DNA from 2 places in the Xanthomonas sp. NCPPB 3442 genome. Region 2 is predicted to be linked to the other one. Evidence: predicted binding sites of a transcription regulator. Region 2 holds the regulator's gene; the other holds the start of a gene.
What was found. The regulator FliA, encoded in region 2, starts transcription of late flagellar genes. The targets are predictions, from matches to a motif close to TAAAGTTTNNCNNNCNNNGGCCGATAA.
Positions count from the first base shown of each region.

Region 1: AC1POX_RS20320 (cyclic di-GMP phosphodiesterase) is a predicted target of FliA. The motif match lies at 2,677-2,703, and genes of this name have one in related genera.

Region 1 covers NZ_CM161514.1:4,681,672-4,689,554, reverse strand. Annotated here, with positions in the region: gene AC1POX_RS20340 (hypothetical protein) at 53-241, shown strand; gene AC1POX_RS20335 (gamma carbonic anhydrase family protein) at 298-843, opposite strand; partial or broken gene AC1POX_RS20330 (hypothetical protein) at 840-1,064, opposite strand; gene AC1POX_RS20325 (MFS transporter) at 1,305-2,615, shown strand; gene AC1POX_RS20320 (cyclic di-GMP phosphodiesterase) at 2,764-4,011, shown strand; gene AC1POX_RS20315 (MarR family winged helix-turn-helix transcriptional regulator) at 4,379-4,909, shown strand; gene AC1POX_RS20310 (SphA family protein) at 5,077-6,069, shown strand; gene AC1POX_RS20305 (coniferyl-alcohol dehydrogenase) at 6,103-6,870, shown strand; gene AC1POX_RS20300 (benzaldehyde dehydrogenase) at 6,902-7,883, shown strand, end outside.
Region 2 covers NZ_CM161514.1:2,454,149-2,462,031, reverse strand. Annotated here, with positions in the region: gene flhA (flagellar biosynthesis protein FlhA) at 1-1,806, shown strand, start outside; gene flhF (flagellar biosynthesis GTPase FlhF) at 2,480-4,180, shown strand; gene AC1POX_RS10680 (MinD/ParA family protein) at 4,167-5,051, shown strand; gene AC1POX_RS10675 (RNA polymerase sigma factor FliA) at 5,048-5,815, shown strand; gene cheY (chemotaxis response regulator CheY) at 5,851-6,243, shown strand; gene AC1POX_RS10665 (protein phosphatase CheZ) at 6,243-6,869, shown strand; gene AC1POX_RS10660 (chemotaxis protein CheA) at 6,872-7,883, shown strand, end outside.

The DNA.
Region 1 (7,883 bases), 2.2 Mb from region 2:
TGGCTGCGCGGCCTGCTGTATCGCCCCATCCATCAGTTCGGCGATTCCCGGCATGCCGCACGGCAAGCCGGCGGGGGTGCCGTGCGTGCAACTGGACGGGCAGGGCCGCTGCCGCCTGTTCGGCCTGCCGACGCGGCCGGCGGTCTGCACCAGCCTGCGCCCGTCCCAGGACATGTGCGGTGAATCGCGCGCCCAGGCGCTGGCGATGTTGACGGCACTGGAGCACGCCACGCAGCCGTAGCCGCGCGCACCTGGTACCGTCGCGCCCGCGCCAGACAGGTGCGCCGGTGCTGCGGCTCAGCCGGCGGGTGAGGCGCCCAGGTACTGATCCTTGAGCCGCACGTAATGTTGCGCGGAGTAATGCAGGCTTTCGATTTCCTTGTCGCTGAGCGTGCGCGCCAGGCGTGCAGGATTGCCCAGCCACAACTCGGCTTCGCCCACCACCTTGCCCGGGCCCACCACTGCGCCGGCACCCACAAAGCCATACCGTTTGACCGTTGCGCCATCCAGCACGCAGGCGCCCATGCCGATCAGGCACAGGTCTTCGATGGTGCAGGCATGCAGGATGGTGCCGTGGCCGACGGTGACGTCCTCGCCGATCACGGTGGGGTAGCCGGCCTTGTTGAACGGGCTGTGGTGACTGACGTGGATGATGGTGCCGTCCTGCACGTTGGTGCGCGCGCCGATCTGCACATGATTGACGTCGCCGCGAATCACGGTGCCCGGCCAGACCGAGACGTCATCGCCCAGGCTCACCTCGCCGATGATGGTGCAGGCAGGATCCACGTAAACGCGGGCGCCCAGTTGCGGGGTGTGGTGCAAAAAGGAGCGAATCGGGGTCACGGCATCTCCGTCAGGTCAGCGTGCCGCCCACTGCGGACACGCTGCGGATGATACCTGCGCTGCGGTTGCCGCTGCGGCAGCGCACCGGGCTGCAGTCACCAACGCACGGATGCAATGTGTGCGAGGTGGCTGGCAGAGGTGGCCGGGTGGGCCGACGTGCAATGGAGTGTGTCGCGTCGCCAGAGATTCCAAAGCCGCGGGCAGCACGTCACGCGGTGCATCCGGAGACATCGCAGCGCTGGCCAAGTGTGTTGGCGCATTTCCGATAAGCGCACAGCGTTGCGGTCATCGGCCTTGAACCGGCAGTGCAATGGGCTAGCGTGTGCAGGCGGTCGCAAGCCACTGCGCATCGGCGATTGCACGCATCGCTGCACCGCGGTGTAGCCGGTCTCGCACACTGCGCCGTTCAACGGCCACTGCAGTGCCTTCGCCTCAACCCTCTCTCACCACAGGACATGCCAATGCCTCAGCACACTGCATCGTTTGGGCATTTCGTGCTGGAGCGCATGACGCCGTTTCAGTGGAGAGCCGTTGCGGTGTGCGTGTTGCTGACGATGCTCGACGGCTTCGACGTGATGGCGATGGCGTTCACCGCACCGCACGTGTCGGCAGACTGGCAGCTGTCGGGCAAGCTGCTGGGCATGCTGTTCAGCGCGGGCCTGATCGGCATGGCGCTTGGCGCACTGGGGTTGGCGCCGCTGGCCGACCGCATCGGCCGTCGCGCGCTGACGCTGGCATGTCTGGCCATCCTGACCGTCGGCATGGGCATGTCGGCAGTGGCCAGCACTGCGTGGCAGCTCGGGGCGCTGCGGCTGCTGACCGGTCTGGGTATCGGCGGTATGTTGGCCTGCGTTGCGGTCACGGCAGGGGAGTTTTCCAGCCCCCGTTGGCGCAACACTGCCATCGTGCTGCAGGTGACCGGCTACCCGGTCGGTGCCACGTTGGGTGGCATGATTGCCGAACTATTGATGCAGCAATGGTCGTGGCCCGCGGTGTTCGTACTCGGGGCGGTGGCATCGTTGCTGTGCGTGCCGTTGGTGCTTGCATTCCTGCCCGAGTCGCTGGAGTTCCTGATCATGCGCCGGCCACCCGATGCCGTCGCGCGCTTCAACGCCGTGCTGGCGCGGATGGGAATGCCGCCGCACGACGCATTGCCGCCGCTGCCGCCGCAATCTGCCACGCAGGCACAAGGCTATCGGGCCCTGTTTGACGCTGCCATGCGGCGGCACACGCTGCTGATCGCGCTTGGCTTTTTCTCGCTGATGTTTGCGTTCTACTTCGTGATCAGCTGGACGCCGAAGCTGCTGGTGACCGCCGGCGCGTCGGCCACGGACGGCGTCACGGGCGGGGTGCTGTTGAATCTTGGTGGCATCGGCGGCGGCTTGCTGTTCAGCGGGTTGGCATCGTGCGTGCGGCTCTCGCGCCTGACGATCGGGTCCCTGTTGCTGATGGGCCTGGCGATGCTGGCCTCCGGCCTGTGCAGTACGCAGTTGAGCTGGGCCTTCGCCGTCGCCTTGCTTACCGGGGCAGCGATGTTTGCTGCGGTGGGCGGCATGTACGCCATTGTCCCGATCGTCTTCAACGCTGCGGTGCGCTCGACTGCGCTGGGCTGGGCGATCGGGATGGGGCGCTTGGGTGCGATTTTGTCGCCGTTCTGCGCCGGGGTGTTGCTGGACGCCGGATGGTCACCGGCCATGTTGTATCTGGCCTGCAGCGTGCCGTTGCTGTTTGCCATCCTCGCCGTGCTGGCAATGCGGTTGCCCAACCGCTGAGCGGCCCGCCCACAGCCGCGTCCGGCATCACATCCGGGCCGTTCTCGACCTGGCCGCGGGCCAAAGAAATCGTGCCATGTGCCGATAACACCGCAGACCGCCAAGTCGTGGCGAACTTTTCCTGGACATTGTGCAGACCAGCGCCGGCATGCTCAGAACCATCGACTCAGATCAACTCCGCCCCGGCATGTACGTCTACAAGCTGCTGGGCGCGTGGGTGCACCATCCGTTCTGGAAGACGTCGTTTCTGGTCGATTCCGACGATGTGGAGAAGATCCATGACAGCCGCATCGAGCAGTTGGTGATCGATACCGCGCGCGGGCTGGATGTGGAGGCGCCCGCGCCCCCTGGCGTGTCCGCCGAACCAGCCGCGCCGCCGAGCCCGGCGCCTGCTGCGCCCGAACCGCCGGAGCCTGCCGCCGCGCCGCGTAGCGTGCGCACCAACAGCGTGACCGCCCAGGTCGGCATCGAAGCGGAGGTGGTACGCGCACGCCGCATCTTCGAAGACGGCCGCGACATGGTCGAGGCGATGTTCCGCGATGTGCGGCTGGGGCGCACCGTCGACACAGAAGCGGCCATGCCGCTGGTGGAAGCCATCAACGACTCGGTGCTGCGGCATCCGCAGGCCTTGATCAGCGTGGCGCGGCTCAAGACCGCCGACGACTACACCTATCTGCATTCGATGGCCGTGGCCGGGCTGATGAGCGGTTTGGCGCGCCAGCTCGGCCTGCCCGAATCGCAGGTGGTGGAAGCAGCGATGGGCGGCCTGCTGCACGACATGGGCAAGGCGGTGACACCGTTGGAAATTCTCAACAAGCCCGGCCGGCTCACCAACGACGAAATGGAGATCATGCGCCAGCATCCGCTGGATGGCCATCGGCTGCTGGTGGCCGGCGGCGTGCAGAACGCGGTGGTGCTGGAAATCGCGCTGCATCACCACGAAAAGATGGATGGCAGCGGCTATCCGAATCAATTGGTGGGCGAGAATATTTCGTTGATGTCGCGCATGGGTGCGGTCTGCGATGTCTACGACGCCATCAGCTCGGACCGCCCTTACAAACGCGGTTGGGATCCGGCCGAATCGCTCAAGCAAATGGCGTCCTGGAAGGGCCATTTCGACCCGGTGGTGTTCCAGGCTTTCGTGCGCCGGCTGGGGATTTATCCGGTCGGCTCGCTGGTGCGGCTGGAGTCGCAAAAACTTGCGGTGGTGATCGAACAGACGCCCGATGCGCTGCTCAAGCCCAAGGTGCGCGTGTTCTATTCGGCCAAGTTGCGCAGCCACGTGTTGGTGCAGGACATCGACCTGTCGCGTCCGGACTGCCATGACCGCATTGCGCAGATGGAAAGCCCTGCCGAATGGGGCTTCCGCGATCTGGAAAAGCTCTGGCTGCCCTAGACGGGCTATACAGGCGTTGAATCGGCAGCCGCCGCGGCAATGCGCGCGGTGCGTCATGCGCGCCGATCACCGCGACACTCCTTGCACAGAAGCGCCACCCCGCTAGCGAACGCGACCATGCTGCGCTGCAGCTTGGCAATGTAGTTATGATCAATAACTATTCCGGAACGCAATCACTTGCCGGCCGGAACCATGTCTCAGCCTTGCCCGGATCACCGTCGCCCCCCGTCAGCCGCAGCGCTGGCCCGCCGCTGCAGGCTGCGTGCGTGGCGGGGCGTCGGGGCTGACGCACCCGCGGCGTGCCTGTCCACATCGGCAGGCCCGGTGGCGTCTACAATGCGGTGCACGCCGTGGATCGGCGTTGCGGATGCGGCGCATTGCGCGTACCGGTCCGCCCGCTGCCCCCGTCGCGAGAACCGCCATGCCCGTCACCGCTCTTGCTGCACCCTTGCCCGATGCCGTCACCACGGTGGATCAGGCGCGGCTGCTGCGGTTGCTGGGGTATCGCATCACCCGCACCGAGTTGATGGTGCGGCGGATGTTCCAGGAGTGCGTGGCCGCCTTCGACCTCAAGCCGGTCGACTTCTCGCTGCTGATGCTGGTGGATGGCAACCCTGGCATCAACCAGCGCCAGATCGGCGATGTGCTGCACGTGTCGCCGCCGAATCTGGCGATCGTGGTGGCCAGGCTGGTCAAGCGTCGCCTGCTGCGGCAGGTGCGTGGGCGGCAGGACCGGCGCATGCAGCACCTCTCGCTGACCGCGGCCGGTGCCGCGCTCCTGGCCGCCGCCGAGGCCGAAGTGCTGCGCATGGAACAGCAACTCAGTGCCGTGCTCGGTTCCAGCGAAGCACCGTTGTTGCGCGCCCTGGACCGTCTGGACCGTCTGGACACGCCGTAACCCGCCTCGGTCGGCGGCCTGCCGCCCGGCAGCCATTCCCAACGAACGTTTCCACGGCACGTGCTGTGCGTCGCGCGGGGCGCGCGCTTGCCTGCCGTCGCTGATGTGACACGCACCGCTGTTGCTTCCCAACGCTGGAGATATCTGCAGTGATTCGATCATCGGTGATGCGTGGTGCGGGTGTGGCAGCAGGCTGGCGGCTGCGCGCGTTGCTCGGCCTGGCGGCATGCCTGGCAGCGGGTGCGGCGCCTGCGCAAAATGCGCCACAGAGCGCGGCGCTGACCAATGGCATCAATACCGGGGGCACCAGTTTCCTGGATGGCTTTACCAGCACCACGCCCGGCTTGGCGGTGGTCACCTATCTGCGGCACAACGCGCTGGATGCCATCAAGGACGCACGTGGCAACGATATCCCGGTGTTCGACAACCCGCGGATCGATTCCACCGTGTTGCTGACCCAGTTCGCCTACGTCACGCCCTATCACGTATTCGGCGGCGCGCTCGGCATCACTGCGCTGGTGCCGCTGGTCAATCTGGATGCCTCCTTCGGCCGCAACAGCATTGCCACGCTGCGTGACAATGGCGCTGGCGTGGGTGATGTGACGTTCGGGCCGTATCTGCAAATGCCACCTTTGATACGCAACGGGCGACCGGTGTTCTCGCAGCGGTTCGAATTCGACGCCGTGGCACCGATTGGCAAGTACGACGGCAATCGCGATCTCAACCAGAGTTCCGGTTACTGGTCGCTCATTCCAAGCTACGCATTCACGGTACTGCCCACGCCCAATTGGGAACTTAGCGCACGCATCAACTACATCTATAACTTTCGCAGCGAGCGCCGTCCGAACTTGCAACCAGGCTTCGACTTCCGCAATGGTCAGGCAGGCGATGCGGGATGGATCAATTTCGCCACCTCCTGGGAAGTGGCACCGAAGCTGCGGCTGGGCATCAATGCGTATTACCTGACCCAGTTCCGCGACAACCGCACCAACGACCAGCGCGTGCCGGACAGCCGTCAACGCGCGTTCTATGCAGGGCCGGGTGGCGTGTGGCGCTTTGATGCAAACAACATCCTGTTCGCCAACGTCTATCTACCGGTGGAGGTACGCAATGCCGCGTCCGGCAACAATGTCAATTTCGAGTATGTCCATGTGTTCTAGCGCCGGCACGGCTGGCTCCTTTGGAGGATGGCGATGAATTTGCAGAACAAGACGATCGTGGTGACCGGCGTGGCGTCGGGCATTGGCGCGGAGGTCGCACGGCTGGCGCGGTTTCATGGTGCCAAGGTGATCGGGGTCGATCGCACGCCCGTGCAGATGACCCTGCACGGCTTTCACCAGGCCGATCTCGGCGACCCGGCATCCATCGATGCCCTGGTGAAGGCGTTGCCGGACCACATCGATGCCCTGGCGAACATTGCCGGCGTGCCGGGCACCGCGCCGCTGGATGTGGTGGCGCGGGTGAACTATCTGGGCTTGCGCCATCTGACCCAGGGGTTGCTGCCACGCATCGTGCCGGGCGGTTCCATCATCAATGTCGCCTCGATCCTGGGCGCCGAATGGCCGCAGCGTCTGGACCTGCACAAGCAGCTGGCGGCAACCGACAGCTTCGAAAGCGGCCGCGCGTGGCTGGCGGCGCATCCGGTGGCGCACGACACCTGCTACCAATACTTCAAAGAGGCCTTGATCGTGTGGACCTTGCTGCAATCGCGGCCCTGGTTCGCCGACCACGGCGTGCGCGTGAACAACGTCTCTCCGGGCCCGGTGTTCACCCCGATCCTGGGCGATTTTGCTGCCATGCTCGGCGAGGAACGCGTCAAGGCAGACGCCAAGCGCATGACCCGCCCGGCCTATGCCGATGAAGTGGCCGAGGGCATCGTGTTTCTGGCATCCGACGCAGCCCGCTGGATCAACGGCATCACCCTGCCGATCGATGGCGGGCTGGCTTCCACCACGCTGTAATCCCCACACGTTTTTAGCAGGAGGCTAGACCATGAATGCCCTTACCAGCGCAACCGCCGCTGCGACCGAGACGCCCGCGTGGCATGGCTGCATCTTCAATGGCGACTGGGTGCCCGGTCGCGGTGGCAGCGTGCCCATCCATGAGCCGGCAACCGGCGCCTTGCTGCATGAAGTGGGCAAGGCCGACCTGGCCGATGTCGCCGCTGCCATCGCACAGGCCAAGCAGGCGCAGCGTGCCTGGGCCGCGACACCGCCGCGCGAACGCGCAGCCGTCTTTCATCGTGCTGCGCAGGCGATGCAGGCACGCAGTGCCGAAGCCACGTTGCTGATTGCGCGCGAAACCGGCGGCATCCTGCCCAAGGCCCAGCGCGAGGTGGACGAATCGGTGGTGTTCTACCAGCAGGCTGCCGCAATGCCGTTGCAGGCCAGCGGCCAGATGTTGCCGACCGCATCCGGCCAACTCAGCCTTGCGCGCCGCCTGCCATTGGGCGTGATCGGGGTGATTTCGCCGTTCAATTTCCCATTGATTCTGTCGCTGCGCTCGGTGGCGCCGGCGCTGGCGATGGGCAATGCGGTCATTCTCAAACCCGACCCGCGCACGCCCTACACCGGTGGCGTGATCATCGCGCAGGTGCTCGAAGAAGCCGGCCTGCCCAAGGGCCTGCTGCACGTGTTGCATGGCGATGCGCAGATTGGCCAGGCGCTGGTGGAATCGCCGGATGTCCCGATGATTGCGTTCACCGGCTCCACGGCCGCCGGCCGCCGCATCGGCGAAATTGCCGGCCGCCATCTGAAGAAAGTCTCGCTGGAACTGGGTGGCAACAACGCAGTGATCGTGCTCGACGACGCGGATCTGGACAAGGCTGCCTCGGCGGTCGCGTTCGGCGCCTACATGCACCAGGGCCAGATCTGCATGGCGACCGGGCGTGTGCTGGTGCACCGCAGCGTGGCGCAGGCACTGACCCAACGGCTGGCCGAAAAAGCGCGCCATTTGCCGGTAGGCGACCCGGTCA
Region 2 (7,883 bases):
ATCAACGGCCAGGACGGCCACGCCGCCGCCGGCAAGGTCATCGAGGCCTTCGGGCAGTTCGTGATCGGCGGCAATTACGCCGTGGGTATCGTGGTGTTCGCGATCCTGACCATCATCAATTTCGTGGTCATCACCAAGGGTGCCGGACGCGTGTCGGAAGTGACCGCGCGCTTCATCCTGGACGCCATGCCCGGCAAGCAGATGGCCATCGACGCCGACCTCAACGCCGGTTTGCTGACGCGCGAGGAGGCCAAGGCCCGCCGCGAGGAAGTGCGCGAGGAAGCCGACTTCTACGGTGCGATGGACGGTGCCAACAAGTTCATCCGCGGCGACGCCATCGCCGCCATCCTGATCCTGTTCATCAACCTCATCGGCGGCATGGCGGTGGGCATGCTCCAGCACGGCATGAGCTTCATGGATGCCGCCTCCACCTACACGTTGCTGTCCATCGGCGACGGCCTGGTGGCGCAGCTGCCGGCCCTGCTGGTTTCGTCTTCGGTCGCCTTGCTGGTGACCCGCGCCTCGCGTGCGCAGGACATGCGCGGGGCCATGGTCAGCCAGGTGTTCGGCCAGCACCGCGCCTTGGCGGTGGCTGCGGCCATCCTCGGCCTGGTCGGCCTGGTGCCCGGCATGCCGAACGTCGCGTTTTTGACGCTGGGCCTGGTCCTGGGCGTGATCGCCTGGAAGCTGTACAAGCGCAGCCTCGCAAAGCCGGCGTCCGGCGATCCGGCGGCCGATCCGCAGGCGGCGGCCGCGGCGACCGCCGCCCAGGCCAGCGCCGAGCTGAGCTGGGACGAGCTGCGCCCGATCGACCCGCTGGGCCTGGAAGTGGGCTACCGGCTGATCCCGCTGGTGGACAAGAACCAGGGCGGCGAACTGATGGCGCGCATCAAGGGCGTGCGCCGCAAGCTCACCCAGGACATCGGGTTCCTGGTGCCGCCGGTGCATATCCGCGACAACCTGGAACTGTCGGCCAATGCCTACCGGCTACTGGTGCATGGCGTGCCGGTGGCCACCGCAGAAATCTATTCCGATCGCGAACTGGCACTGGACCCGGGCGGTGCGCTCGGCCAGCTCGACGGCATCCCCGGCAAGGACCCGGCATTCGGCCTGGACGCCACCTGGATCCAGCCGCACCAGCGCGCCTATGCCGAATCGATGGGCTACACCGTGGTCGACCCGGCGACCGTGGTCGCCACCCACCTGTCGCACCTGATCCGCGAGCATGCGCCCGAACTGCTCGGCCATGAAGAAGTGCAGCAATTGCTGGCCACGCTGGCCAAGACCGCGCCGAAGATGGTCGAAGACCTCACCCCGAAGGCACTGCCGCTGTCGGTGGTGGTGCGCGTGCTGCAGAACCTGCTGATCGAGAAGATTCCGGTGCGGCAACTGCGCAAGATTGTCGAAGCGCTGGTCGAACACGCCCCGCATAGCCAGGACCCGGCCACCCTCACCGCCGCGGTGCGTACCTCGCTGGGCCGCTTCATCGTGCAGGAGATCGCCGGCATGTCGGCCGAGCTGCCGGTGTTCACCCTGGCCCCGCAGCTGGAGCGCGTCCTGCAGGAATCCACCCACGGCAACGGCGTGGCGCTGGAGCCCGGGCTGGCCGAACGCCTGCACCAGAGCCTGGCCGATTGCGTGGGCAAGCAGGAAGCCCGCAACGAACCGGCGGTGGTGCTGGTGCCCGGACAGGTGCGCGCCGCACTGGCCCGTCTGGTGCGCCACAGCGTGCCCAGCCTGTCGGTGCTGGCCTACAGCGAAGTGCCAGAAGACAAGCGCCTGAAGCTGGTCGGCACGATCAGCTGAGACCGCCCAACCACAACGCACCCATCCCCAGCCGGGCTTGCCGGGACGGCCAGTCCCGCCCGGGTGCGCTCCTACGACATCCAAGGCGACCGGGAAACATGCCATCCGCCCCGACACCACCGTAGGAGCGCACCTGGGCGCGACCGCCTTTACCGGACAGCCCGTCGCGCCCAAGTGCGCTCCTACCAAGCCATTCCCGTGCCCGGCCGACATGCCAGCCAGCGATGGATACCTGCCGCAACCGACCACCGCACCCGGCGTCGGAAAGCCGCCACCGGCCCGGATCTCCAATCGATTGCATGGCGCTGGCCGCTGCGAGGCGTTCCCGATGCGCCCGGCTAGACGTCCGGCCTGCGAGTGCAGCGGTCCGCAGAAAGACGCCAGCGCCGCACCGCCCCGGAAAAACGTCAATCGATTCAGTGACTTGACACCTTCCAACCGGGCCAGACGCACAGCGCCCACCCCGCCCTGATGCTCCGGCGCCCCGCGCCGGAACCCTGGCACCGCGTTTTGGCACACCGCATGCATTAGCTCTGCCGAGACCACAGCCAGCACCACCGCTGCGGAACTGGACGAACGAACGGGACAGGCAACTCATGACGCTGGCAACACACCCACATTCATCGCACACCCGTCCGGCGTCCGGCGGGTCCCGTTCCTGGAGGCACTTCGTATGAAGATCAAACGCTTTGTCGCCCCGGACATGCGCACCGCATTCCGCATGGTGCGTGAAGAACACGGCCCGGACGCGGTGATCCTGTCCAACCGTCGCACCGCCGAAGGCATCGAGATCGTCGCTGCCAGCAATTACGACGAAGAGCTCGTGCAGCGCGCCCTGGAAACCGCGCGCTCCGACACCCCGGCCACCGCACAGCACCAGCAGGCTCCCGCTCAGCCGGCGCCTGCCCCGCAAGCCCCGGCCAAGCCCGCTGCACCGGTGCACGCCCTGCTCAAGCCGTCTGCCGACGCCGAGGCAAGCCAGCGCCAGCGCGTCGCCAGCGCCGCCGACGACATGATTGCCGCCATGGCGCTGCGCCAGCCGGTCAGCGTGCCGCGCCAGGCGCCGGTCGCCGCGCCGGTGCGTACCGCCAGCATTCCTTCGCCCGCTGCCCAGGCACTCGCCCACGCGGTTGCCGTCACCGCCGCGCCGCGCCAGGAACACGCGCTGTCGGCCGTACCGGAACAGTTGTTCGCCGACTTTTTGACCACGGCCCCGGTGCAGCGCCCGGCCGTCCCGGCCACGGCGGTGCAGGCGCCCGCGCCGGTCGCGGCGGCAACGGTCACCGCCCCGGCGTTTGCTGCCGCAGGCCAGGACGACGACGCCTTCGCCGACGAAGCCGACTTCGATCTGGACGACGCCCTTCCGCAGATCCTGCCGCCGGCCGCGCTGCCGCCGATCGTGGTCGCCCCGCCCGCCCCCGCTGCGCTGGCCGCAGTGCCGGTGGCGGCCGCGCCGATCCCGCAGAACGACGAAGAACTCAAGCAACTGCGCGGTGAGCTGGCGCTGATGCGGCAGATGATCGAGCGCGAAATGAACCGCCTCACCGACGAGCGCCTGCGTGGCTCGCCGGTGCGCGCCCAGGCGCTGGAACTGATGGACGACTACGGCTTCGACGCCGGCCTGACCCGCGATATCGCCCTGCAGATCCCGGCCGATACCGAATTGCACCGTGGCCGCGGCCTGATGCTGGGCTTGCTGTCCAAGCGGTTGCCAGTGTCCCCGGTCGACCCGCTGGAACGTGGCGGCGTCATCGCCCTGGTCGGCCCGACCGGCGCCGGCAAGACCACCACCATCGCCAAGCTCGCCCAGCGCTTTGCCGCCCAGCACGCCCCGCGCGACGTGGCCCTGGTCACCACCGACACCCAGCGCGTGGGCGGCCGCGAACAGCTGCACAGCTACGGCCGCCAGCTCGGCATCGCGGTGCACGAGGCCGACAGCGCCGAAAGCCTGCTGGACCTGCTCGAGCGCCTGCGCGACTACAAGCTGGTGCTGATCGACACCGCCGGCATGGGCCAGCGCGACCGCGCCCTGGCCGCCCAGCTGAACTGGCTGCGTGCCGCCCAGCAGGTCACCTCGCTGCTGGTACTGCCTGCCAACGCCCATTTTTCCGACCTCGACGAGGTCGTACGCCGCTTCGCCCACGCCAAGCCCCAAGGCGTGGTGCTGACCAAACTCGACGAGACCGGCCGCTTCGGCAGCGCCTTGTCGGTGGTGGTCGACCACCAAATGCCCATCACCTGGGTGACTGACGGACAGCGGGTCCCTGACGACCTGCACCGCGCCAATGCCGCCAGTCTCGTTCTTCGCCTTGAAGATTTGCGGCGCGCTGCCGATAAGCCCTGTACTCCGGAGCACAACCATGCAGTCGCGTGAATACGCCAAGCTGACCAACGCCTTCCCCCTGTCGGCGACCCGTCCCGAGCCTTTGGGCCCGGTGCGCACCATTGCCGTGACCGGTGGCAAGGGCGGCGTGGGGAAAACCAACATCTCCGCCAACCTGGCCGTGGCGCTTGCCGACATGGGCAAACGCACGCTGCTGCTGGACGCCGACCTCGGCCTGGCCAACCTGGACGTGGTGCTGGGCCTGGCGCCCAAGTACACCCTGGCCGACCTGATTGCCGGCCGTTGCACGCTCGATGAAGTCATCATCGAAGGCCCCGGCGGCGTGCTGGTGGTGCCGGCCGCCTCCGGTCGCCGCCACATGGCCGAACTGGCCCCGGCCCAACACATCGGCCTGGTCAACGTGTTCTCCGAACTGGAACGCGACCTGGACGTGATGGTCATCGATACCGCCGCCGGCATCACCGACAGCGTGCTGACCTTCTGCCAGGCCGCCCAGGACACCGTGGTGGTGGTCTGCGACGAGCCGGCCTCGATCACCGACGCCTACGCGCTGATCAAGGTGCTCTCGCGCGAACGCGGCGTGGACCGCCTGCAGATCATCGCCAACATGGTGCGCGACCCCAACGAAGGTCGCTTGCTGTACGACAAGCTCTCGCGCGTGTGCGAAAAGTTCCTCGGCGATGTGTCGCTGAACTATCTCGGCCATGTGCCGCAGGACGACTGGCTGCGCCTGTCGGTGCAGCGCCAGCAACCGGTCATCAAGGCCTACCCCGCCAGTCCGTCGGCGCAGGCCATCGCCGAAATCGCACGCCGTACCTCGCGCTGGCAGGCCCCGACCGTGCCGCGCGGCAACGTCGAGTTCTTTGTCGAACGCATCATCCAACGGGGAGTGGCCGCATGAGCACCGCTACCGCAACCACGGCCAGCGCGCAGTACCGCGCCGTGCAGCGCAACAACGCCAACGACGTGGTGACCCAGCACGCCGACCTGGTCCGCCGCATCGCCCACCATCTGGCGGCGCGCCTGCCGGCCAGCGTGGAAGTGGACGACCTGATCCAGGCCGGCATGATCGGCCTGATCGAAGCCTCGCGCAGCTACGACTCCGAACAGGGCGCTTCGTTCGAAACCTATGCCTCGATCCGCATCCGCGGCTCGATGATCGACGAGATTCGCAGGGGCGACTGGGTGCCGCGTTCGGTGCACCGCCGCGCCCGCGACGCTGCCGCCGCCGTGCGCAAGATCGAACAGAACACCGGCCGCGCCGCCGCCGCCACCGAAGTGGCCGCCGCGATGGAAATGCCGCTGCCCGATTACCTGCGTCTGATGGAAGATGCCGCACGTGGCCAGGTGCTGAGCCTGGAATCGCGCATCGAAGATCACGGCGAGCTGGACACCACCGCCAAGGGTGGCCCCAACCCGCAGCAGATGATGGAGCGTGGCGAATTTGGTCGCGAGCTGGGCAAGGCCATCGGCCAATTGCCCGAGCGCGAGCAGCTGGTGCTGTCGCTGTACTACGAACAGGAATTGAACCTGAAGGAAATCGGCGCCGTGCTGGGCGTCAGCGAATCGCGCGTGTGCCAGATCCATGGCCAGGCGGTGGTGCGTTTGCGTGGCCGCCTCAAAGTCTTCGAACTGGCCGATGCCGGCGTCGAAGTCGACGACTGAATTTTTCGCGTAATTTTTCGTGTTAGGAGCTTGATGTGAACAAGAACATGCGGATCCTGATCGTGGACGACTTCTCGACGATGCGACGTATCGTCAAGAATCTGTTGGGCGATCTCGGCTTCACCAACACCGCAGAGGCCGAAGACGGCAACAGCGCCCTGGCGGCGTTGCGTGCCGGCCCGTTCGATTTCGTGGTCACCGACTGGAACATGCCCGGCATGACCGGCATCGACCTGCTGCGCAACATCCGCGCCGACGCCAAGCTCAAGCACCTGCCGGTGATGATGGTGACCGCCGAAGCCAAGCGCGAGCAGATCATCGAAGCGGCCCAGTGCGGCGTGAACGGCTACATCATCAAGCCGTTTACCGCCCAGACGCTGGAAGAAAAGTTGGGCAAGGTGTTCGAACGTCTGGCGGCGACCGCCTGATGAACGCGACCATGGAAACCGATGCCGAACGTGCCGCGTTGATCGAGCGCCTGCAGAACGCACTCGATGCACTGGAAAGCGGTGACCAGGTCGCCTGGCGTCGCGAGGTGGATCATCTCGCCGCCCTGCGCACGCGCCCGATGATGCAGAGCCTGAGCCGGCTCGCCCGCGAACTCGGCCAGGCGCTGGGCGAGCTGCCCACCATCCCCGAAGAAGCCGGCGAACTGGACGATGCCTGTTCGCGTCTGGACCACGTGGTGGAAATGACCGAAAAGGCCAGCCATCGCACGCTGGATCTGGTCGAAGAATGCCGCGAGCTAGCCAACCAGCTGCGCAACGGCGGGCTCAATCAGGACCAGGGCGCGCTGCTGGAAAAGATGCGCCACAACCTGACCGAGCTGTCGCTGGCGCAGAGCTACCAGGACCTGAGCGGCCAGATCATCCGGCGCGTGGCCGGTATCGTGCGGCGCGTGCATGAAGGCTTCGGTGCGCTCGGCCTGCCGCCGAAGAACATCGAACCGAAGAAAGACGACGGCGGTCTTGCCGGTCCTGCAGTCAAGGGCCTGGACCGTCACGCGGTGTCGCAGGACGATGCCGACGACCTGCTGTCCGGATTGGGGCTGTAACCATGAGTGCTGTTCCAGACGATATTGCTGCCGATTTCATCGTCGAGGCCCAGGAAATCCTGGATCGCCTCGGCGAACAGTTGGTCTCGCTGGAACAGGCGCCAGAAGAAGCCGACCAGCTCAACGCGGTGTTCCGCGGCTTCCACACGCTCAAGGGCGGCGCCGGCTTTCTGGCGATCAAGCCCATGGTGGAGCTGTGCCACGCCGCTGAAGAAACCCTGGGCATGGCGCGCTCGGGCCAGGCGGTGCTGCAGGCGCATCACTTCGATGCCGCGCAACAATCGCTGGATTATCTGCAGGCCATGCTGGATGCCATGGGCTCGGGCGAAGCCGTGCCGCACGCACCGGCCACGTTGATCGCGCAGTTCGACGCCAAGAGCGCCCCGCCGGCGGTCAAGGCCGCGCCGCAGGCGGCCGCGGCCAAGCCGGCTGCCGCCGCACACGGCGACGATGCGCATGCGCCCGCCCCCAAGGCGGCCGGCAAGGGCGCCGCCAAGACCGGCGCCGAAGCCGAACAGACCGTGCGCGTGGACACCAAGCGCCTGGACGCCATCGTCAACCTGATCGGCGAACTTGTGCTCTCGCGCAACCGGCTGAAGACCTTGCGCACCCGCCTGCGCGACGAAGAACTGGACCGCGCGGTCAGCACCCTGGACATCGCCACCGCACGCCTGCAGACCGCGGTCATGCGCACCCGCATGCAACCGGTGAGCAAGGTGTTCGCACGCTTCCCCAAGGTGGCCCGCGATGTTGCGCGCACCTTGTCCAAGGAAGTGGAGCTGGAACTGATCGGCGCCGAAACCGAGCTCGATCGTAATCTGGTCGAAGCCCTCGCCGACCCGTTGGTGCACCTGGTGCGCAACGCCATCGACCACGGCATCGAATCGCCTGCCCTGCGCGAAGCCACCGGCAAACCGCGCAGCGGCCATGTGCGCCTGTCGGCGCAGCAGGAAGGCGACTACGTCAGCATCGAAATCCAGGACGACGGCGCCGGCATCGACCCGGAGCGCCTGC